DNA from 3 places in the Paenibacillus mesotrionivorans genome. Region 2 is predicted to be linked to each of the others. Evidence: riboswitches for the same ligand, from Rfam matches in the RefSeq annotation. Region 2 holds a riboswitch; each other region holds the start of a gene.

Region 1 (7,969 bases), on a different contig from region 2:
GATTTCCGTTCTCTTCACCCGGAGGATACGATCCAATTGTTGACCTCCGCTAAAGAACGCGGCGCTTATATTTCGCTGAATCATCCCCATTGCAGCAATTGCGGATGGACGTGGGGCTTTGATGTGCCCCATGACTGGGTGGAGGTTTGGAACGGCCCGTGGCGGGAGGATAACCTCAGGACGCTGGTGTGGTGGCAGGAGCAACTGGAAGCTGGACGGAGACTTACCGCTGTCGGCGGCAGCGATTTTCACCGGCCCCACCCGTATATCCGCCATGGATCTCCGTGCAATTGGATTTTTGCCCACGGGCGTTCGGTTGATGCCATACTCCGCGCAGTAGACCGCGGGCGGGTTACCCTGTCCCATTCCCCGGAGGGGCCGCGGTTGACCATCTCCATCGGGCAATGGGGAATGGGTGACGTGGTCCCTGCCGCTCTTGCAGAGGGGATGTGGCTGGATGTACAGGCTTCGGGCGGACTCCTCCGCGGCGATGTGCTGCGGGTTTACTCCGCCAATGGCTTGGAGGAGGAACGGATACTGGACGGCGGGGCTGGGGACGGCAATGGAGATGGAAATGGAGCATCCGATTGGATCAGAACCGGACCTGGCAAAGGATCCGGTGATGTGGCCGGCCTAGGCGGGAACAATGGCACCCTGCTGAAGCTGGTTTCCCATAACCGCCTGTTTTACCGGGCGGAGCTGTGGCGGTATGCGGAGGAAGCCGGCGGACTGTCGATGATTGCCATGACCAACCCGATCTACCTTTCAGCCCAATAGCATATGCTTCCGCAGGCCAAAAAGGCCGGTCCTGGATTCTTCACCAGAGCCGGCCTTTCATATGGCTTTTTTCATCATTCCGCTTCAGCTGACCTCCGCTTCCTGTTCCACGGGCATAACCCGGTTCCATAATACTGCGGGCTCACAGACCACAGCCTTGGCGGCATGAAGCCTGTCTAAGAGCTCCGGAAGTTCCAGCTGATCCAGAGAAGCCAGCCGCTCATGGCAGGGGCCGAACTTCATCACAGCGGTTGTGGCGTTGGGGACAACAACCGTGTACAAACCGGCTTGCATGGCTGCCTCCGCTCCTGCCGGAGAGTCCTCGATGGCCGCCGTCTGCCGGGGTCGTACCCCCAGCATCCGCAAGGCTTGCTGGTACAGCTCCGGGTCCGGAGCCACCCGGGTGGCGTCATCCACGGTCCGGATACAGTCAAAATAAGAGGCAATCCCCCACTTCTGGAGGTGGGGATCGATCTCCCGCCGCGGTGCGGCGGACACCAGGCCGATCTTAAGACCCATGGCTTTGGCGCGCACCAGGGCATCCATTACCCCTGGCCGGAGCTCTTCTTGTTCCGTGAGTTCGGCACACCGGCTGCGGATCGACTCCCGGAAGGCATTCAACTGCACCGGGAGTTGCATCCGGCCAAGTAAATCCTCGTAAGGGTTGAAGCTTTGGAAGCCTGTGCCGATGCACTGCGCATACAAGGACCAGTCCAGCTCCGCACCCTGCTCGCGGTAAGCTTCCAGGAAGCTTTCGTAACGGGGGGTTTCCGTATCCAGAACAGTCCCTCCAAAGTTAAATATGACCGCTTTGATCATCGTCTCTCCTCCCTTCCTGCTTCAATTGATTCACACCTTCGCATCAACAGGCCTGCCTCCGGCATGATGGGGGAGCGGGATAGATCCGTCAGGAACAAACATGGTAAGCCAGCTGGAATTCGGGCATTGGAAAAACAACAAAAAGAGCCCTTCAAACAAGGGCCCGACTCTACTTGTATAAGCAAAGTAATGACCCATCTCCATGCTGACGAGGTTAGCTGACGGACTCGGGCAGATGGCATCCCTACACGCAATAACTGCATGATTCGCCCCAAAAGAATGGTTCCCCCGCTTTCCGGTATGTTACCCCGGAAATTAAGCGTAGTTTTATGCTACTTCAAAAAAACTGAAAAGTCAAATATTTTATTGCCTGGATTGCCGCGGATCCCGGTGGGCGGATTGTACTCGGTTTTTCATATACGATTGGTCACTTGGGCCTCTGTTCAGCCATTTGTACTCGGTTTTTCATATACGATTGGTCGTTAGAGCCTCAACCCGGCCAATTGCATGTAAAACCGCGCCAACACTAGCTGGCGCGGTTCTCATCATCCTTATGAGAGTTTACTTGTTGTACAGCCTGTAGAGGATAACCGCGGCTTCTGCTCTGGTTGTGTTTCCAGTCGGATTGACTTTGTTATCGCCGCCTTCGATCAGCCCTTCCTTAATCATGGCCGCTACGCTGCTCACCGCATAGGAAGCCACCTCGGACTTGTCGGCGAATTTCTCCAGATCCGCTGCTGCCCCCTGCTGATTCAGCTTCTTCTCCAGCTTCAAGGCTCTTTCTGTCAATACCATCATGTCCTGCCGGGTGATCTTGATATCGCTGCCGAATTTGTCGTTGTCAATGCCGTTCGTAATGCCTAGCGCTTTGGCAATGGCAACCTCTTGATAATAATAAGCATTTTCCTGAACATCGCTGAAATTGCCGTTTGTCTTTGCAGTCAATCCAAGTGCCCGAACAAGGGAATACAGGAAGTCCGCCCTGGTGATATCGGCTGCCGGATGGAATACACTCCCCTCTGTCTTGAGAATATCCTTGGACGCAAGCACTTCGACCGCACTCTTAGCCCATGCCACCGTCCCGAGATCTGTGAATGTCTTGGACACGTATGCTACCGCGTAGCCGTTGAAATGAGTGGTTTTGAAGGTTACCATACCAGTTTTGGAGTCGTAGCGTCCGCTCGGTATTGTAGTCACATTTCCGTTTCCGTCCATGCTCCAAACCACAATCATTTCCGGATTCTTCAATTCATCCGCAGTTGGCTTGTAAGGCACGGATACAGTTACAGGTGCGCTTGGGTTGCTCCAGGCCGTCTCTTTTCCGTCCACCGCAAGGGTAAGCTGTATGACCGGTCTATCGCCAAGGGCAGCCTTCACTTCCGGCGCGAGCTTGGACTTGTCGCCTTTGCCAATTTTCAGTGCCACTTCCTTGCCGCTGCTTGCCGTTGTGCCGGCCAGCAGGTTACCAGGGATGACAACCTTGCCCAACTCCGTGGACAGCGTGAGCTTGTGTTCCTTGGTTCCACTTATCAGCGCCGCAGCAGGCAACCCTACGGCGTAGGCATTCACTCCTTGGGCTGCAGGGATCTCCAATGTCACATTCTTCGCCAGGAACTCCTTTACTTTTTCCAAATCAGGTGCCGCAACAGATACGATTCCATTCTCCACAGTCGTCTTCACAGTTACCTTCTGCCCTGAAACAACCGAAGCGGCAGGCGTAGGTGTTGGTGAAGACGATGTTTCACTGTCGGAAGAGGAAGGAGAATCTGTTTTGCCGTTTGTTACTTTTATGGTGTATATCTTTACCGTACCGTCCTCAGCGGTTACCTCTACCTTAACATCCGTTGCTGCACCCGGTGTCAGAGATATGGTGCCGGAGGCTGTGCTACTGGGGACAACCGTGCCGTCCATTTTAATGGTTGCCTTGTTATCTGCGGCTGTGGCAGTCACCTTCACGCCCGTCGAATCCTGCAGGGAAACACTATACTGGATGGTTGCTGCGGCAAATGCCGGATCAAGTGTCCCAGCGCTCAGCGTCAACCCGCTGAGATTCGCGTTAGAGGATTTTACCGGTGCGGGCGTTTTGGTGTTGGTCACCTTGATCGTATAAATCTTCTCCGTACTCCCGTTCTGCGCAGTGACTTTGACTGTAATCAAGGTCTCACCTGCCGGTGTGTCTATGACGGCGGAGGCCGTTCCGCTTTCCACTGCCGTACCGTTTATCTTTATGGTTGCCTTGCTGTTTTTTGCCTCCGGTGTTACTTGAATGCTGGCAGCATCCTTCAATGCTACCTCATACTCGGTGGTCGCCGCATCGAATGCCGGATCAAGTGTGCCCGCACTCAGTGTCAAGCCGCTGAGATCCGCAATTGTATTAGCGGGTGTATAGATTCCAAGATCGCCAAGATCAATCCCATAGCTGTTCTGGAGCTTCCCGTATTCACCCTCGAAGAAGCTATCCAGGTAGGAATGCCCCTGAATGAACCGGTCCGGGTCCATGGCGCCATAGTAACCGGCATTGGCATTGTTCTGACCGTCAAACAGCACATAGCTTCCTTGCCACCCTGAACCGGCTACGCCCCAACTGATGATATGGTCGATATACGGGGCGAATTTGGTGAACAGTTTGTACAATAACGCGTACTCATAACCAAGGGCGTCAGACTGTTTGACATTAAGCACTGCGGGAGCAGTGGCGCCGCCGCCGGGAGCGTCCGTCGGAATCTTAAGGTCAAGCTCGGAGTAGGAAATGCCGGACAGAAGGCCCCGGTCAACGAGAGAGGCATAGAGGGCCATAGCATATTGGTTATCGCTGGCAAGAGTTTTTCCAACCGCATCATGCCCCTGGATACCGATGTCTTCGATAAGAGGCCTTCCGTCATACAGCGGATCGGAGAGCCATGCGGTGTTCAGTTCGAGAACCATGTTGTATACGGTTCTCGCTTTGCTGCGGGACGCCAGCCCGTAATCGTTGTAGGTCAGCTTCGGAGGAGTGTCAACGATATAAGCGTCAATGCTGCCGTCCGTGTCATGCCCATCGAGCTTCATATACTCGGGAAGGTTCTCGTAGTTGGCTTTGTAAGCCGCCGCCATCCGGGCATTGGGGGCCGCAATGTGGGCATTTTTGAAGAGCAGGTAAATGTAATGGTCCTTGACATCGCCATCAATCCGGTTATCTGACATGGCAGCAAGCCAGTTGGTGTGTTTAAGGCTGTTTCTCCAGTTGTTTGCATCCGTAGGAATGAGCTCGCTGTGGCGGCTTTCGTGAACCTCTTCATTAAGCACGTCCCAGGAATTGAAGGGAATGATTCCGCGGGATACGCTGGAGCCATACTTTGCATCTGTGGTCAAGAAATGCCGCATCACATACATCGTATGGTTAAACTGGACTCTTCTGGCCATTTCCTTGTCTACCTTAACCGTGGTTGTCACGCCATTGCCAAGTCCGTAGAATTTGGTTGTGCCGGTATACCCGGAGGGAAGGTTCGCGGGAATAATTTGCGTCATCCATCCTGGAGCCTGGTTGTACCATGCCAATACATGACCATGGGACTTGTACTGTCCCGGCGTTCCGGAATCTCTGATTGCCTGATAAGAGCCGGTCGGGAAGCTGTATTCAGCTAAACCCGGGGTGGTGGCTGCGCCGTTCATAGGTTCACCGGCAGCATTCTTCAGCCAGCTTGGGCCGCGGGGATGGGTTCCATCGGCCTTGAGATTGTTGCCGTCAACAAAGATTTCGTAATGGTTGGCTCTGGCGCCCGTTACGGTGCCGGTTCCGATGGCGCCGACCATAAACAGGCCGTTTTCCCTGTTATATAGGCTCTTTAAGGGGGCTACCGCACTCTGGTTTTCCTTGTTGACTACGTTGGGAAGCGGAATACCGTTGGGATCGGGTGTCGAGATTTGGATATTGGCCACAAGAAGCATGCCTGTTTCCACGGGGCGGGCGTTCTCGCCGTGAAGCTCGAGAACGAAGCTGGAGGAACTGCCGGTTGAGGCGGTGATGCTGTGGTGCGCCTTCAACCAGGTTTCGCTGTTATAGCTTCCTACCCAGTCCGGGTTAAGGTTGTTGTATTGATAATCCCTCAGATAGGCATCAACGGTAGAGCTGCCGGCTCTGATTCTCCACCTCATAAATTTGCCTTGCGCACTTTTGGGATAGTACACGTCAAACTCAATTGTTGAACCCGCCGGGATATTTACAGCCGGGGATAACGGAGATTCGAGACTTATTCCGCCAAACGTGCTCTTTCCGTTATGGGCGTAATTGATCTGGAGTACGTCCCCCTTGCCTTTGGAATCTGCAAAAGGATACGGGATCATTTTGAAGGTGCCGCCGGCAAAATCGGCGGGAACACGGTTGTCCAGCGGGGTTCTCGCGGCCCAGACATTGGTGGGTTCGGTAACCTTTACAGGCATTTGGCCAGGACCCGGGTCCAGCCGGAAATAAGGATCCTCTTCGGCATACACAGCAGCATATACCGATGTAGACACAGAGTTGTACACAGCTTGAGTCACACTGGATCCGCCGTCAGTTTGGCCAGCCTGGGACGCTGAGGCCGGAACAGGGGCAAATGCCAATAAGGAGAACAGCATGATAACGGCAAGCATACGGGAGACGTTGGTTAGAAGTTTTTCACTGTTCATCTTCGGCTTACTCCTTCTCGATTCGGAATTTTGTACAACTGCACCGACAATGATGTTGTTTTAATCCCCCCCTTTGATGTTTTACGACAAATTCCGAAAGCGCATTCAAATTAGATAAACGAATATAAGCCCTCGACTTAGCTCAGCAGTTTGTCACAGACGGTGGAGACCGATCTTCCTCTCTCTGCCACTCTGACAATCTCTTTGCTGCAAGCGATTGGCTATTGATAACAATATATATAATCCTTATAATAAGCTCCATGGATAGATAATAAGTCCTTTGTATTTTTTTCGAAAACGGAGACTTTTATGGACTACAAGGAGATCAATCCGCAAATCGAATATTTCATCAACAGGCACTCTACTCCCACCTGGATTATCGAGGATGCCACAACGAACTTTATTGATTTATCCTATTTCTCCAGCGGCAGAGCCTTTTACAAGGTGAATGGCGAACAGTACGAAGTCAATCAGGGCGATCTCATTTGTATACCCCAAGGCAGCCGGCGCAGCGCAACGACGGATGCGGACAATCCCATGGAGAGTTTTGCTGTAAATTTCCAATTGTACGATATTCGCGGGAATTTTGTTGAGCTTCCTTTTCCGTTGGTCTCCCATATCGGCATCTCGGAAGAACTATTATCTTTATATAATGAGCTGACACTGGTGTGGCTGAAAAAAAGTCCGGGGTTCGAAATCAAAGCCCGCGCGCTGCTATTGATGATTCTTCACTATTATTTTAAGCGCTTCCATTACAAAGTGAACGTGCAAAGCATAGACAGCAGAATCCAGAAAAGCATCCGGTATATCCTCGGCAATCTCCACAATCCTATCGAGGTGGAGGAGCTTGCCAGAATGTCCGGCGTAACCACCGCTTATTTCGGAACCCTTTTCAAAAAAAATACCGGCTCTTCCGTAAAAGAATATATCAATAAAATGAAAATCAGCAATGCGGAGAATATTCTGCTAAGCGGTGAATTTTCCGTCAAGGATGCAGCCTACAAATGCGGCTTTGAAGATATCTTCTATTTCAGCAAGCTGTTTAAACGGATTAAGGGATATCCTCCCTCCAAAATTCTGTCGGACAAAAAGATGACCGAATTGGCAGTGCAAAAAGGCCCCTGACAGGGGCCTTTTTGCGTACATTAACATAACCATGCCCGCCGTCTTATTGGCCCTGGGCATTGCCCCCTACAGGCGCGGAGGGCGAAGAAGCATATTCGCTGAAGGTGGACAACACCGAGTTGTAATCCTCCATATCGGATACGCGGATTCCGCTGTACAGCTGGTTGACCGCATCACCGGGCAGGCTGCTCTTCATATGCTGGACATCCAGCTGGAAGAAGGTGCGGATGACCTTTTCCTGCTCAGGTATGCCTTCGAACAAACTGAGGTTGCCGTTCTTATCCATGCCGAAGTAGGCATTCTCCCGGCAATGGGGCGACAGATCCTCCACCGGCTCCACCATTTGCACCCGGCCGCTATCCTCCACACTCACTAGGGTGCCGGGATGCTCCTTGTAGAAGCTTAGAATTTCCTGCGGAGTCATGGTCATGCTTTCAGCGGTTTCCTCTCCGCATACATACTGCTTATGGAGGACCACTTCCCGCATGCCTTTGCCGTTTCTGATGCTTTCCAGTACCCCGGCGCTGACTGCTTCCGCTTCCTGCTCTATGCTGATATCCTTCGGATTTAATGCAGTTGCTGCCGCCTGATGGTCCGGCTT
Region 2 (7,969 bases):
GCCTTTTCATGGTGAATTTGTGAACATTTATTCAGAGGGTGTAAACAATCCTAACACGACCCAAAAAAATACCTTACATAAGTATTGACGACCAAAAATGAAGGCTTTATAATAATGGCAAGTTGAGTAAAAAATTGAACAATGATCGCCATTTTAACGGTGAATGTTCGGAATTAGGGAGGGTAATTATCCATGTCTGTTCAAAAAGTGCTGGATACCATTAAGGAAAAGGGTATTGAATGGGTTGATTTTCGGTTTACTGACATTGGCGGCAAATCCCATCACTTGTCTGTTCCCGCTGTAGAAGTAGAGGCTGAAACCTTCGAAACTGGTGTTGCTTTCGACGGTTCCTCCATCACCGGCTTCCGGGGAATCGAAGAATCCGACATGGTAATGATGCCGGACACGGACTCTGCCTTTGTTGATCCGTTCACTGCACATCCTACACTGGTTCTGCTTTGCGACATTTATACTCCTGACGGAGTCCGTTATGACCGCGACCCCCGCAGCATCGCTGTGAAGGCCGAAGAATACCTGAAAACCACCGGACTGGGAACAGACGCTTATTTTGCTCCTGAATCCGAGTTCTTTATCTTTGACGATGTACGCTACGAAAGCGGCATGAACAAGTCCTTCTATGAAGTGGACTCCGAAGAAGCTGCATGGAACACCGGCCGCAAGGAAGAAGGCGGCAACCTGGCCTTCAAAACCGGCGTTAAGGGCGGTTATTTCCCGGTAGCTCCTACTGATACCCAACAGGATATCCGCTCCGAAATGTGCCGTCTTCTGCAAGAAGCTGGCCTGCGCATCGAGCGTCATCACCACGAAGTTGCCACTGCCGGCCAAGGCGAAATCAACTTCCGCTTCAGCACCCTGACCAAAACTGCCGACAACCTGCAAAAGTATAAATATATTGTGCAAAACGTTGCCCGCCAATACGGCAAGGTTGCAACCTTCATGCCGAAGCCGCTTTTCGGCGACAACGGCAGCGGCATGCACGTGCATCAATCCATTTTCAACGACGGCAACCCGCTGTTCTACGAAAAAGGCGCATACGCCAACCTGAGCCAAATGGCGATCTATTACATCGGCGGTATCCTGCACCATGCACCGTCTCTGATCGCATTGACCAACCCGTCCACCAACTCCTTCAAGCGTCTGGTTCCGGGTTATGAAGCACCGGTTAACCTGGTATTCTCCAAGGGTAACCGTTCCGCGGCTGTACGTATCCCGATCGCTGCCGTAACTCCGAAGGGCTGTCGCATCGAGTTCCGTACTCCGGACTCCACTGCAAACCCGTACCTGGCTTTCGCAGCTATGCTGTTGGCCGGTTTGGACGGCATCAAGAACAAGATCGACCCGACTGCTCTGGGTTATGGTCCGCTGGACAAGAACATCTACGAGCTGTCCGACGAAGAGAAGAAGGAAATCCGCAGTGTACCGGGCTCCCTGGAGGAAGCTCTGGACGCTCTGGAAGCCAACCACTCCTTCTTGACCGAGTCCGGCGTCTTCACCGAAGACTTCATCGCCAACTTCATCGAACTGAAGCGTGCTGAAGCCAAGGCTGTCGCCATCCGCGTTCACCCGCACGAATACTCCCTGTACTTCGGAGTGTAATTCCATTACCCTTATTGATCGCAGCCCCCGGTTCTCCGGGGGTTTTTTTGTTGTTGAAGGTGCGGTGGGGGGATTCTGATTTATTATCCAACTGTAATATTTTGAGGGTTGATGCAGCTTTGGCGGGTATGGTAGCCTAAATAGAGCCGAATCCGGTATGGACGCTTCCATATAAACAACCGGTACGGGGGATGATTTACAGGGGTGAATGCGCGCTGCTGTCAGGCGCCTAGGGAGCAACCTTCTTCCCGAACCCGTCAACTAACCTCGGAGGCAGAGAATCATCCGGCATTATGCGGATGAAATACTCAGGAGGTCCATCATCCATGCCAATCTTTAACCAAAAGAAATGGGTTGCAGGCATAAGTGCTGCAGCAATTTCTCTCTGTGCGTTTGCGGCTCCCGCGGCGCATGCTGAGGTCGCTCCTTTGGCGGAAACGCTTTCTGTCAAGGTGCAGGTCAATACGGAGTTGATTCAGTTTCCCGACGCCCAGCCCTTTATTGATGACCAGGGACGTACCCAGGTGCCCGTCCGTTTTGTAAGCGAGGAATTGGGCTATCAGGTGGATTGGTCCCGCCTGTCCGACGGACAAATCAATGTGCAGCTGAAGAATGACGCAGGCAAAACCCTGACTCTGGAAACAGGCAAAACCATGGCCATGGTGGATGGGAAAGCTGAGGCTATGGACACCGCAGCAGTGCTGCGCGACGGCAGGGTTTATGTGCCCTTGCGGTTTATTTCGGAAGCAAAAGGAATTAGGGTGCAGTGGGACTCCAGCAATTTTATCGCCATTCTTAATGAAGACGGCAACTATCACGCGCCGGCCTGGTATGCGCCGCGGATGAAGCTGGTATCCACATTTACGGCCACGGCATACTCAGCCGATCCCAAGGAAAACGGCGGATATGGGGCAGTGGACTATTTCGGCAATCCGTTGAAAGTGGGAACTGTCGCGGTGGATCCATCCGTTATCCCGCTGGGCACCAAGCTGTATGTGGAAGGGTATGACTTTAACGGTCTGCCGGTAGGCGGGATGTTTGCGGAAGCTACGGACACAGGCAATGCCCTTAAAGGGAACCGGATCGATCTTTTTGTGCCGGGAACCCGTGAGGAGCTGAAGAAGTTCGGCTACCAGCAGGTGAAGGTGTATCTGCTTCCCTGAATCGGAAGCACCAGACACAGGCCATTCGGAGCCATTCTCCGGATGGCTTCTTTTTTACTCTGCGGAGCAAGAAAAGAATGGAAGAAAACTTCACATGTCTCGTTGGAATTCTGCTGTTTATTCTTTCGATAAAAAATATTTATCATGTAAAAATATGGTTCATAACCGCTGTAAAGAATAAAAGAAAATTTCTGTGAATGCGCTTAAAGCTACTTGATGAACCTATTGAATCTTGCTATCATAGACACAAACGTGAAGGGTTGGTGTGGAATTTCATGACTAGAGCCTATAATTTTAATGCAGGGCCTGCGGCGCTCCCGCTGGAAGTATTGCAGAAGGCGCAGGAAGAGATTGTTGATTTTAAAGGGATCGGCATGTCCATCATGGAGGTATCCCACCGCAGCAAGGAGTATGAAGCGGTAAACGACGAGACCCAACAGCTGCTTCTTGAGCTACTGGAGCTCCCTGCCGGCTACAAGGTACTGTTCCTGCAAGGCGGTGCCAGCACGCAGTTCGCCATGCTTCCTATGAACCTGCTCACCGCAGGCAAGGTAGGCAGCTATGTTATGACCGGCTCTTGGGCGGAGAAGGCCATCCAGGAAGCCAAACTCATCGGAGAGACCCATATCGCCGCCAGCTCCAAGGAAGGCGTTCTACATATTCCCGCTTTGAGCGAAATCGAAATCCCGGAGAACGCGGCATATCTGCACGTGACCTCCAATGAAACCATTGCAGGCACCCAATACCAGGAGTTCCCGGATACAGGCAGCATTCCGCTGGTATCGGATATGTCCAGCGATATCCTGTCCCGGCGCATCGACGCCTCCAAGTTCTCCCTGATCTACGCCGGTGCTCAGAAGAACCTGGGTCCTTCCGGCGTCACCATCGTTGTTGCTAAGGAAGATTTGTTCAACAACGCACCCAAGACCATTCCCACCATGCTCCGCTACAGCACTTATCTGAAGAACAACTCCCTGTACAACACACCACCGGTATATTCCATTTATATGGTTAACCTGGTGCTGAAGTGGGTCAAGGAGCAAGGCGGCGTAGCAGCTGTCGAGAAGGCGAACCGCGAGAAGACCGACCTGATTTACAATGTGCTGGATAACAGCGGCGGCTTCTATGAAGGTTTGGCCCAGAAGGACAGCCGTTCCATTATGAACGTAACCTTCAAGCTGCAAACCGAAGAGCTGGAGAAGGAATTCCTTGCATTGGCCAAGAAGAACGGTTTCGTAGGCCTGGGCGGCCACCGCAGCGTCGGCCATCTCCGCGCTTCCACTTATAACGCCGTACCTTACGCAAGCTGCAAGGCTTTGGTGGATCTGCTGGACGAATTCAAACGCACCCACGGCTAATTTGTAGAATATATGGCAATTTTTCTAACCCGACAGGACGGTTCCTGTCGGGTTTTTGCATGTTATGATATCTGTCACAGAATAAATTATCAAACATAGGTAAAATGATGTCAAAAAACCTGACAAAGGTGCTGAAGGCAGAGGGCTGATGCGCAAATGAAGCTTACAATCGGACGCAAGTTAATCGGCGGTTTTTTGGCAGTAGCATGTTTTATGGTCATTGTCATCGGCTTATTCTACCGTTCCTTGGGTGACGTCGAATCACGGTTTCATGCATTGGTGGATGAACGGGTGAAGGTGCTGACCCACGCCCAGTTGATTCAATCTGCAGGTCTTCAGCAAAATGACTATATCCGGGAATATTATCTGACACAGACGCCTGCATCCATCGAACGGATGGCGGAGGCTAACACGCGGGTCATCAGTCTGGTGGAGGAAACACTTCCCTTCGTCACCTCGGAGGAGGATGCCGGGCGCTTCGAACGGCTGAAGGGGCTGGCGCTGGATTACAAGGAGCGGGTGGATGCAGCCTTGGCGATGCCCGCGGACAAGGGGCTGCGGGAGGCGGAATTCAGCGTATTCCCGGTGGCTACTCAATTGGCCGTCCTGGCGGAAAATCTGGCTAACGACCAATTGGCTCTTATGACCGAGGAACAGCAGGAGGTGAAGGACTCTGTGCTTTGGGACAAGCGGCTTGCGTTGGGGGCAGGAATCGGCGCAACTGTGCTGTCTCTGGCCATCGGGTTCCTCATCGCCTACGCCATCTCCCGGCCCATCCGCAGCATAACAGCCGCAGCGAGAGAGATCGCCGCAGGCAACCTCCAGCCTAAGAAGCTGGAGGTGCGGACCAAGGATGAAATCCAGGAGCTGTCTGAAGCATTCCTGGATATGATGGGACAGCTCCGCGGGATTATCGGCAAGGTGGATGAGGGTGCGGCACAATTGGTGGCCAGTGCCAAGATGATGAGCGCCAATGCGGAGATGACATCGGCGGCTACCCAGCATATAACGGATGCAGCCCAAGAGGTGGCTGCCGGTTCGGAGCAGCAGGTCCGCGGCGCGGAGGACAGTGCCAGAGCCATGGAGGAAATGAGCCAAGGAATCACCCGTATCGCCGAGTCGTCTGCGGCGGTGCATGAGGTGACCGTCCATGCCAGACAGCAGGCGGATGAGGGCAATGCGGCGGCTCAGCATGCCGTCAGGCAGATGAATACCGTTTATCAGTCGGCAAACCTTGCAGCAGAGCGTGTGAAGCGGCTGGGAGAGCGCTCCGGGGAGATCGGCGAGATCATCGGGGTAATGTCGGGAATCGCTTCCCAGACTAGCCTGCTTGCTCTGAACGCCTCCATAGAAGCAGCAAGGGCAGGGGAGCAGGGCCGAGGCTTTGTAGTGGTAGCATCCGAGGTCAAGAAGCTGGCCATCCAATCCGAAGAGGCAGCCAGACAGATCACGGAGCTGATCCGCCAGGTCCAAGTGGAAACGGCGGCTGCTGTGAAGGGGATGCAGGAGGGCATGGTGCAAAGCCGGGAGGGCCTGGCCGTGGTGGAATCGGCAGGAGAAGCCTTCGGCAGCATCCGCACCGCTATCATTGGGGTCGTCACCCAAATTGAAGAGGTATCTGCAACCGCCCAAGAGATGTCCGCCGGAACCCAGGAAGTAGCGGCCTCCGTAGAGGAAACCTCCCGCATCGCCCGCCAATCCAGCAGACAAATCCAGGAGGTGGCAGCCACTACGGAGGAGCAGCTGGCCTCCATGCAGGAGATTACGGCCTCCGCAGGCTCCTTGAACACCATGGCAGAGGAGCTGCAGCAGGCTGTATCCCGGTTTAAGCTGTAACCGCGATCCCCCAAAAGTGACGAGATGCTCTGTTGCGAATTCCGGTTACTTTTGGGGGAGCCCCCATTTATGGAAGCTTAGACAACAAGCAGGCTGCGCCGTTCGAAGCGGCCAGCCTGCTTTTATGCGAAAGCCTTTTTTATGAAGTGGACACCTCCCGGACCGGCTCGCGCAGCTTATACCCCACATTGCGCACCGTCACAATATATTGGGGGTTCTTCACGTCCGACTCGATCTTATCCCGGAGATGGCTGATATGCACGTCCACAATCCGGGTATCCCCCACAAAATGATAGTCCCACACCCCCAGCAAAAGCTGCTGCCGCGACAGCACCATTCCCCGGTGTTTGCACAGAAAAACCAGCAGCTCAAATTCCTTCGGCGTCAAATCCAGCAGCTCTTCATTCAACAACGCCTCCCGCTGCTCGGGAGACACCAGAAGTCCGCCCACTTGATAGGTGGGAGCCGGCTCCTGCTTCTCCTCCAACCCGTGCATCCGGGCACGCCGGAGCAAGGCGTGAATCCGGGAAACCAGCTCCATGGGGCTGAAGGGTTTCGTCATATAATCGTCAGCGCCGTTATCCAGCCCGGCGATTCGGTCATTGAGCTCCTGCATGGCGGACAGCATAATAATGGGGGTGCGGATGCGGGAGTTCCGCAGCTTGCGGCATACCTGGATGCCGTCCAGCTTGGGCAGCATCAGATCCAATACCACCAGATCCGGCTTAAAGGAATGGACAGCCTCAAACACGGCTTCCCCATCCATCACACATTTCACATCATAACCCGCCTGCTTCAAATTGAAGTCGATGAGAGTGGAAATGGAAGGCTCGTCATCGACAACCAAGATTTTTGTCTTCATGGCGACTCTCCTTTAGGTTTTCGGACAGTAAAATGTCTATTGTTTCAACCAGTATGACAGCCTCCTGCTATGGCGGTATTAAGGGATCGTAAAGCCGGTGTAAATTTTCTGCTGAAATGATGTATAATAGATAGCCGGAGCGTTTATTTCTTGCGAGGTGACGATTGTGGCTTTTCATATTGTGCTGGTGGAGCCGGAAATTCCGGCCAATACCGGCAATATTGCGCGGACCTGCGCCGCTACGGGAACGCATCTCCATCTGGTGCGCCCGCTGGGCTTTAATACCGATGACAAAACCCTGAAGCGTGCCGGTTTGGACTATTGGCATGCGGTTCAGGTTCATTATCATGACAGCTTCCAGGAGGTGAAGGACCTTTATCCGGAGGGCCGGTTCTTCTGCGCTACTACCAAAACGGACAAGCTGTATACGGATATGGCTTACCGGGACGGGGATTTTCTGGTGTTCGGCAAGGAAACCAAGGGTCTTGGACCGGATATTATCCAAGCCCATACGGATACGGCGATCCGGATGCCGATGACGGATGCGGTCCGTTCCCTGAACCTGTCCAATTCCGCGGCGATTATTTTGTACGAAGCGTTAAGGCAAAATGGGTTTTTAGAACTGAAATAAACCAGCAAACCTTCTATTTACATAATTTTTTAACATTTTTAAGTCAATATTTATGTTTCTAGCAGGGTTTTTTGTATTAATATTGAATTGTTATAGGGCAAGAATAATTATCTTCTAGAGGAGGGTACGTCATGAAACCAGCAGGTGTCGTGCGCAAGGTAGATCAACTGGGCCGCATCGTGTTACCGAAATCGCTGCGCAAGCGGTATCAAATGAACGAGGGAGATCCCGTTGAGATTTTGGTTCAAGGCGACCATATTATCTTGGAACGTTACCGTCCGAGATGTGTGTTTTGCGGGTCTATGGAGGAAGTAACAGACTTCAAGGAAAAACAGATTTGTTCCGGTTGCTTGCGCGAAATGAACATGCTGTTGAAACAGGCCTGATTTGTTTCAAAAGTTCCACATAAAAAGCATCACGCTCCCGGGCCTAAGGCCGGCGTGATGCTTCTTTTTTTGCCTTATTTGAAGAAAACAAAATGAGTGGGCATGGAGCGCATCCG
Region 3 (7,969 bases), on a different contig from region 2:
GCAGATCGGTGGCCAAGTCCGTCACCAAACCGCTTATCCCGCCGGGATTGGGGGAAAGGACAAAGTCAATACCCGCCAGCTCCTGGCCCGGCTGGAGCTGGACGGCAAGAGATTCTGACGCAAAGCCGGGAGCGGAGGTAACCAGACTGAGTATGCCGGCGGGCAGCTCTCCGATGAAGTAACGTCCGGCGCTGTCGGACTGCGCTCTTCCGCGCGGCGATTCATTCCGGTCCAGAACCTGGACCACGGCATTCGGAAGGGGACGGCCGTCAGCGGCGGTGATTGTCCCGGATACCGTTCCAGGGTTGGGGAACAGCTGGATGATGCAATTGGCCGTTTGCCCGGGAGTGACCAAGGCACCAACCGGTCCCGAGGAGTAAGCCACGGCATGGGCATTGAGAATATACTGGGAGGCAGCCAGGTTAGTAAAGCGGAAGGTGCCGTCCTCTTGGGAGTAGACGGAGCTGACAGGCGTATTCTGCAGGGTGAACAGCTGAACCAGAATACGGGGAACCGGCGGCTCCACCCTGCCTTCGATGCTTCCCGGCAGCTGATCCAGCAGAATATCCGTTTGGGTAACAGTGTCGGGTTTGATAATGGCGCCCGTCTGCGCAATATTGTAATTTTGGGCCTGAGTAAGCACCACATAGCTCCCCGGCCGGAGGCCGTCAATTTGGTAAAAACCGTTCTGGTCTGTCATGGCGGTGCCGAGAACGATGCCGTTTTGGGTCACTGCCTTGACCATAGCCCCTCCTATGGGAAGCCGTGATTGCCTGTCGGCAATGGTTCCCTGGATAAAGCCGGGAAGAGGAGCCAGCACGATTGTGGTCGCCGTTTCTTCCCCCGAAAGGACGGTAACCGTTGTGCTTTCCGTCCGGTATCCCGTCGCCGAGGCATATACCGAATAGGTGCCGGGAGCCAAATCGTCCGCCCGGAACTGACTGGCGGAATCCACGGGAGGTGTGGTGGCCAGCCCGCCGTTGATGTCGTTAATCCGGACATTGACGGATACTGCAGGGGCAATGGGAGCTCCTTCATCGTCCACCACGGTTCCTTGGATGGAGCCCGGGTTAGGGAGAAGAGGGATGGAAAGGCCTGTGAGCGTATCCGCCCTTACGGTTGTGCTGATAATGGCGTTCTGGAAGCCCCGCAGCATAATGCTCAGCACATAATCCCCGGGGGAAATGTCCCGCAGGAGAAAGATCCCCTGGTTGTCGGTAACGGTGCGCTCCCGCAGCATAGAGATACCCAATAAATTGCTGTTAAGGCCGATAAGAGCGCCGGCCAAGGGAGCCCCGGCGGAATCCGTCACCGCGCCGCGGATGATGCCCGTAGTAGATTCAAGCGCAAATTCCAGTATGGAGGTTTCCAGCGGGCGAATGAAGACCCCCAGTGTTTTGGTGGCAAAGCCTTCGGCTGCAGCATTGACGGTATAGCTCTTCGGGAAAAGACCGGATATCATAAATTCGCCTTCGGCATCCGTTGTGTCCCGGGCCACCACAGTTCCGTTGTCAATCACGGAAATGTTTGCACTAACAAGCGGTTGCCCGTCTGTCCTCCGGACGATACCCTCCAGTGAGCCGGTCAGCCGCACCAGCCGGACATTGACAACCGTATTTTCTCCCGGCCGCACCGTTGCCCCGATGGTCCGGGCGGCAAAGACGGATGAGGAAAACAACAGTGTATACGAATCGGGGGGCAGAGAGGTGATGGCAAATTGACCGCCGGCATCCGTCAGGGTGGTGTTCACCGTCAAATCCCGGCTGTCATAAACGCGTACGGAAATGCCCTCCAGAGGCAGTCCTGTGCCTTCCTCTGTGACGGTGCCGGTTATGCTCCCCGGAGAAGGCTGCAGTGTAAAGTTCAAGGTGGCCGCTTCTCCCGGAGCGGTCTGCAGTCCGGTAAGCGAGGTTTGGAAGAAGGGAGCAGTGGCCCGAATCTGATAGGCTGCTCCAGGCACCAGTGAACTGATGGTATATTGTCCGTTTACATTGGTAGCCGTTTCGGCCTGCACATTGCTGTTCCGGTCGAGAACTGTCACAGTGGCTCCGGCAATAGGCAGCCCGTCTGCGCCGGAGACGGTGCCGGATACACTGGCGGGGCTGGGGGCCAGCACCGGGTTGAATACGCGGGTCGCACCCGGATCCAGGAAAAAGTCCGCATTCTGCAATTGAAAATTGGGAGCGGCCACAGATACCGTAATGGAAACGCCCGGGGGTAAATTGCCGAGGCTGTATTGCCCATTGGCATCCGTCGTAACCGTAGCGATCCGCACATTGCTTTGGTTGGATACGTTCAGTACGGCACCCGGAACAGGAGCTCCGTCCAAGGCTGAGGTTACCGTGCCCTGCAGTGTGGCAGGCAGGGGCTGCAGCAGCACGTTCAGCACAATTCCTGTGTTTGCGGCAATGGATACATCGATGCTCTGGGGCAGAAACAGCGGATTGGTGAGGGAAAGGATATAATTGCCCGGCGGCACATTGGTGAGGCTGTATACGCCGTCACTATTGGTGACCGTGGATGATACGGGGACTGTACCGCCTTGGGCGGTCAGTGTCACAGTTACATCCGGCTGGGGCAAACCGTTGGTGTTCTGGACGAGACCCGAGAGGCTGCCTCCTGCTTGGACGGCCACCTCCAGTGAGCCGGTAATGTTCGGCAGCATATTGCCCGTGAATTGGTCGATGCCGGTTACGGTAAAGGAATTGAACGGCCGGGTCCCCGCCTGGTTGAACACCGCTCCCAGATTATAGGTCAGCTCCACTGTGGCGCCGCTGGCCAACGTCCCGATATTCCAGCTTAAGGTGGAGGTCAGCGCATTGAAGTTGGCGTTGCCGATGTTGACGGATGTAATCCGGAAGGAATCCACTCTGTCCGGCAGGAAAGGAATGGTGGCGAATACCGAGGAAGCGGCGCTGGAGCCCGTATTCGAGACGGTAAATCTTCCGTTTAAGCTGGCGATGCTGCCGGAAGGAATAGCGGACGGAGGGTTCACAAGGGACTGGGAGACAGACAGCTGAGCCCGCACGTTGGCTTGATTCAAGGTGACGGGATCGGAAAACGGCAGATAGTCCCGGTTTACCTGATTAGCCAGCGTTGAGGTGAAAAAGAGAAATCGCAGCACGGTATTGGCGTTAATGACAAGCTGGCTGAAGAAGGTGCCCTGATCCACGAAGTAATCCAGGAAGTAATTTTCCTGACCGCCAAAATTGGAGCCGTCCTGGGTGAGGGTAGCCCGGGCCAGGTCGAAATTGTTCACCGGCCGGGAGAAGTTGTTCCGCTCTGCGGGATCCGTCAGCGGATTGCTGCCCACCGACGTATTCTGGATCAGATTAATCTGGCTGGTGCCTCCGTTCAGCGTGAACATCCATTCGTAGCTGGACGGGTTGTTGTTCAAATCCAGCAGAACCCCCCAGGTTTGGTTCAAAAACCCGGTACGGGATCGGGGATCGCCTCGTAAACGGAAGCGGAAATACACGTTCCTTCCGTCATAGGCGAAATAGGCCGGAGGAAATTGGCTGTTGCCCACGATATCCAGACTGGCGGGAAAAGCGGGGTCCACATTGGCTGTGGGCGGCTTCCCGCCTACAGTAATGGGGGTAAATTGGACATTGCTCGGGAACGGCATGTTCTCACCCTTTTCGTCATATGCAAACTCCCCACATACTTATGAGCCGGCACATGGGAAAAGAATTCGGCCAACGGATTTTTTGAGATGCCAAAAAACGCCCCGCACCTGCCTCGAGGACAAGCGGGGGCGTTTGCGCCCATATAGCTATGCGGTTAATTGGCTTTAAAGCTGCACATTCGGATTGACATCCGCCTCATAATCCACGTTGTCGAAGCCGAAGCCGAAGAGCTGCAGGAAGTCCTGACGGTATCCTTCCAGATCTCCCAGCTCGGGCAAGGTTTCGGTAGTGATGGCCGACCATGCCTTGTTTACCTCGGCTTGGATGCCCTCGTCCATCTCCCAGTCATCCATACGGATGCGGCCTTCGGCGTCGGTGACAACCTCTCCCCCGGCTCCGTAGATCCGCTCCATCATCCGGGCCATCTGTTCGATGCAGCCCTCATGGGTTCCCTGGGCCTTCATTTGTTTGTACAGAAGGGAGATGTACAGGGGAACCACGGGTATAGCCGAGCTGGCTTGGGTAACCAGCGCCTTATTTACGGAAACATAAGCACGCCCGCCATAAGGAGCAAGCTCCGCTGTGATTTGGCGCGCCGCCACCTCCAGATCCTCCTTGGCCCGTCCGATGGTTCCTTCCTTATAAATGGCGTGGGTGACCTCCGGTCCGATATAGGAATAGGCGAGTGTAATCACATTGTCGGCCACCAGGCCTTCTTGGGCCAGCAGCTGCATCCACAGGATCCAGTCCTCTCCGCCCATCACCTTGATGGTTTGCCGGATTTCCTCGTCGCTGGCAGGCTCCATCGTAACTTCATTGACCACGCCGTTCTGCACATTCACTGATTTGTTGGAGAACGATTGCCCGATGGGCTTCAGCACAGAGCCGTACACCTCTCCGGTGACAGGATCGGTTCTGCGGGGGGCGGCAACGCTGTAGACCACCATATCCACCTTGCCCAGCTTCTCCCGGATTAGACGGACAGCCTCTTCCTTAATGGCCTGGGAGAAGGCATCGCCGTTCAGGCTCTCCGCTACCAGGCCCGCTTCACGGGCAGCCTTCTCGAAGGCAGCCGTGTTGTACCAGCCTGCGGTGGCTGTGCGGTCGTCCGTTGCCGGGCGTTCGAAGAAAAGCCCGATGGTATCGGCGCCCATACCGAAGGCGGCGGCGATTCGTGACGCCAGGCCATAGCCGGTGGATGCTCCGATGACCAGCACTTTTTTGGCTCCTGTCACAGGCTTTCTGGCCTGTACGGCAGCGATTTGGCGCCGCACACTTTCGGCGCAGCCTTCCGGATGGGCGGTGGTGCAGATAAAGCCGCGTATTTTCGGTTTAATGATCATATGGCAGGAGTTCCTCCCTGAAATCATGTGGTATTCCTTGTTCTTCATCATATATGTTAACCGGAGGTTTTTCAAGACCAGGTACTAAAACGAGGTGTTTCATCTTCTGGCTTTGGGGGTAAAAAGAAAACAAACCCCGCCGGAGATGAATCACGGCAGGGTTTGCTAGAAGGTGTGAGGTAATCAACGTTACGCTGCGGGTTCAGAGGTCATCTGGGTATAGAGCTCTTCCCACAGCACGCGACGGGCCGAAACATAGCGTTTCTTGTAGTAGGATTCATCCAGGCTGCTCTTGGTTACGCCCTCATCACTGGCGGAATGGGCAAACATTCCGTCGCCGATGTAGACACCCACATGCGAAATGCCTTTACCGCTGGTGTTGAAGAACACCAAATCCCCGGGACGAAGGTCGGATTTAGGGATCCAGTAGCCTTCTTCATTCTGGGAAACGGAGCTGCGGGACAATTCAAAATTGAATTGGGCGAACAGGTACTGGGTGAAGCCCGAACAATCGAAACCCTTCGTGGAAGTTCCCCCGGATTTGTAAGGGGTTCCAATAAGGGCGTCGATCTGCTCGTTCAACGGGGTGGCAGCCGAGGCGGTGCCTGCCGAGAAACTGAGCAGCATGACGGCAGCGACGAGTGCGACAACAGACTTTTTAAAGAATGAAAACAACAGGTAAACCCCTTCCTGGTGCCTGCGAGGTTAGCTGGAGGGTTCGGTTGAAGGTTCCCTATGGTCCCTGTACATCGAGACCAATTCACCCAGAGTGGTTCCCCCGTTTCCCGTAAACGGGAATTCGGCATGTTATTTTTTCCAAGTCTAAGTATTCTCCCCGCAGAGTCAAATTCCTCCCCTTCTCTTTAAAAAAAGATAAGAATTTCTTCAGATGTTCCGGAAAGTTCATTGAATGGACAAAAGAACCAGGTATTTCCAACCAGTTCTTGTCGAACCTGCCGGAAAACCTCCGTTTACCTCTTCCTACAATACGCCAAACTTCCGGTTCACCTGATTATAGTCCTGTACTTGTGCTTTATGGATATGTCCCGTGTACTACTATCTATTTTGTGAAAGTCGAAAATTGTTAGATATTGCCCTTGTGAGTTTCTTGTGAGCTTGTTATCGTATGATATAATCGGACGGATTTTTTTATTTATAGAGGGGCGTCATCATGAAATCGGCGGGCAAATGGATTGGAATCACCTCAGTTACGGTGGCGTTTATGCTGCTGGTTACGTTGTTATATACAGGGTTAGTGGAGAACAATGGTGCACCTCCGGCGCAGCAGGGTGTTCTTGACCTGCGGGGAATTGGCCTTCCGGAGCGCGGGATGGCTCAGCTGAGCGGGGAATGGGAGTTTGTTCCGGACAAGCTGCTGGAGCCGGGAGACCCTATGCTGGGCCAGCCGGGGGAAACCATCTATCTGGAGACCCCCTGGACCTGGCGGGGTAAACATGAGAACGGCGGTGTCCATGCTAAGGGTTCGGGCACCTACCGGCTTAAGGTGCTGGTGCCTAATGAGGAGACCATCTACGGCATTAAAATTACCAACATCCGTATGGCCCATAAGCTCTATATTAACGGAAAGCTGGAGGGCGAAAGCGGAACCCCTGCTTATACGCGGGAGGAGCACCGTCCGGGAAATACGCCTTATACGGTGTTTTTTTCATCGGATCAAGGCGAAATTGAGATTGTGATTCAGGTTTCTAACCATGTGTTCTTTAATGGGGGAGTTGCCAGACCGATCTTGTTCGGGGCCCAAAAGGATGTGATCATTCAGACGGCGCTGAGTCTGGGCGGGGATCTGGCCTGCGTGATGATTTTCACGTTGGTGGGCATCCACCAGCTTCTGCAGTATCTGCCCCGGCGGGAGGACCGGAGCTACCTGTATTGCGGGCTGTTCTTGGTGCTGATCGCCATTGGGCAGACTATGCAGGACGAGAAAATTGCCCAGCGGCTGCTGCCTGAGATTCCCTTTGACTTCATCTATAAGCTTCTGGACATCACGATTATCCTTTCTGCTCTGGTAGCGGTGCTGCTCTTCAGCTCTCTGAACAGCAAGATGATGTCCAAACGGACACAAACCCTTCTGATCTTGCCACTGGTGATATGCGTTGCCACCATACCGGTTATTCCTTACCATGCTTTTAATGATATCAAGCTTTATGTGATGTTTTATCTGGCATTTGTGGAGTTTTATATGGTGCTGGGAATGGCCAGGCTGTATGCCCAGCGGCAGAAGGGAAGCTATGAAAGCAAGGAGCTGCTGCTGTTTATTGCGGCTGTGGCGTGTCTCTTGATTTATCTGGTGGCGGACTCGCTGGCGAAGGAAAGCATGATGTCCTCGGATTTTATCGGCAAGCTGGGAGCGCTCATCTTCACGATTCTGATGAACATTCTGCTGGCGTTCCGTTTTGCCCGTACCATGGAGGAAACCAAGAAGCTGACTGGCCAGCTGGAAGCATCCAATCAGGCCAAGGATGAGTTCCTGATTATGACCTCCCATGAAATCCGCACGCCGCTCAACGCCATTATGAATATTACCTCCCACCTTCTGGACGAGGGGGAGAAGGCACTCTCCCCCAAGCAGCAGCAGGACCTGTGGCTGGTAAAGGATATCTCCGTCAAGCTGTCGATGCTGATGCAGGACTTAATCGACGTTACACGGCTGCGTCACGGGGAGATGAAGATGCAGATTACCTCCGTTAACGTCCGGTCGGTGGCGAAGATGGTGCTGGACATTCTGCAGTTTGAGCTGGCCGGCAAAAAAGTCGTGCTGCAAAATGAAATCTCCGCTGCGCTTTGGGTGCAGGCAGATGAGAACCGCCTTCGTCAGGTGCTGTACAATCTGGTGCATAATGCCATCAAGTATACGGTAACGGGAAGTATCACGTTGAGCAGTACGGTAACGGGGGATGCAGCCTTGATCGCCGTAGAGGATACGGGGGCAGGGATTGCACCGGACAAACAGCGGAGGCTGCTGAAGAAAGAGGATCC

Evidence for each region. A riboswitch is a leader RNA that binds a small molecule or an ion and turns the genes downstream of it on or off. The one in region 2 is predicted to bind cyclic di-AMP.
Region 1: another riboswitch for cyclic di-AMP. It lies ahead of ACI1P1_RS03300 (HAD family hydrolase); the one in region 2 lies ahead of ACI1P1_RS04580 (stalk domain-containing protein).
Region 3: another riboswitch for cyclic di-AMP. It lies ahead of ACI1P1_RS25720 (C40 family peptidase); the one in region 2 lies ahead of ACI1P1_RS04580 (stalk domain-containing protein).

The regions. Positions count from the first base shown of each region.
Region 1 is NZ_JBJURJ010000002.1:193,465-201,433, forward strand. It holds gene ACI1P1_RS03295 (CehA/McbA family metallohydrolase) at 1-777, shown strand, start outside; gene ACI1P1_RS03300 (HAD family hydrolase) at 862-1,596, opposite strand; cyclic di-AMP (ydaO/yuaA leader) riboswitch at 1,786-1,928, opposite strand; gene ACI1P1_RS03305 (cadherin-like beta sandwich domain-containing protein) at 2,158-6,243, opposite strand; gene ACI1P1_RS03310 (AraC family transcriptional regulator) at 6,553-7,368, shown strand; gene ACI1P1_RS03315 (BofC C-terminal domain-containing protein) at 7,412-7,969, opposite strand, start outside.
Region 2 is NZ_JBJURJ010000003.1:15,555-23,523, reverse strand. It holds gene glnA (type I glutamate--ammonia ligase) at 193-1,617, shown strand; cyclic di-AMP (ydaO/yuaA leader) riboswitch at 1,752-1,901, shown strand; gene ACI1P1_RS04580 (stalk domain-containing protein) at 1,944-2,780, shown strand; gene serC (3-phosphoserine/phosphohydroxythreonine transaminase) at 3,056-4,138, shown strand; gene ACI1P1_RS04570 (methyl-accepting chemotaxis protein) at 4,295-5,974, shown strand; gene ACI1P1_RS04565 (response regulator transcription factor) at 6,114-6,836, opposite strand; gene trmL (tRNA (uridine(34)/cytosine(34)/5-carboxymethylaminomethyluridine(34)-2'-O)-methyltransferase TrmL) at 7,003-7,467, shown strand; gene ACI1P1_RS04555 (AbrB/MazE/SpoVT family DNA-binding domain-containing protein) at 7,599-7,853, shown strand; gene ACI1P1_RS04550 (phosphodiester glycosidase family protein) at 7,928-7,969, opposite strand, start outside.
Region 3 is NZ_JBJURJ010000021.1:66,682-74,650, reverse strand. It holds gene ACI1P1_RS25730 (carboxypeptidase regulatory-like domain-containing protein) at 1-3,628, opposite strand, end outside; gene fabV (enoyl-ACP reductase FabV) at 3,794-4,972, opposite strand; gene ACI1P1_RS25720 (C40 family peptidase) at 5,162-5,647, opposite strand; cyclic di-AMP (ydaO/yuaA leader) riboswitch at 5,652-5,787, opposite strand; gene ACI1P1_RS25715 (hybrid sensor histidine kinase/response regulator) at 6,144-7,969, shown strand, end outside.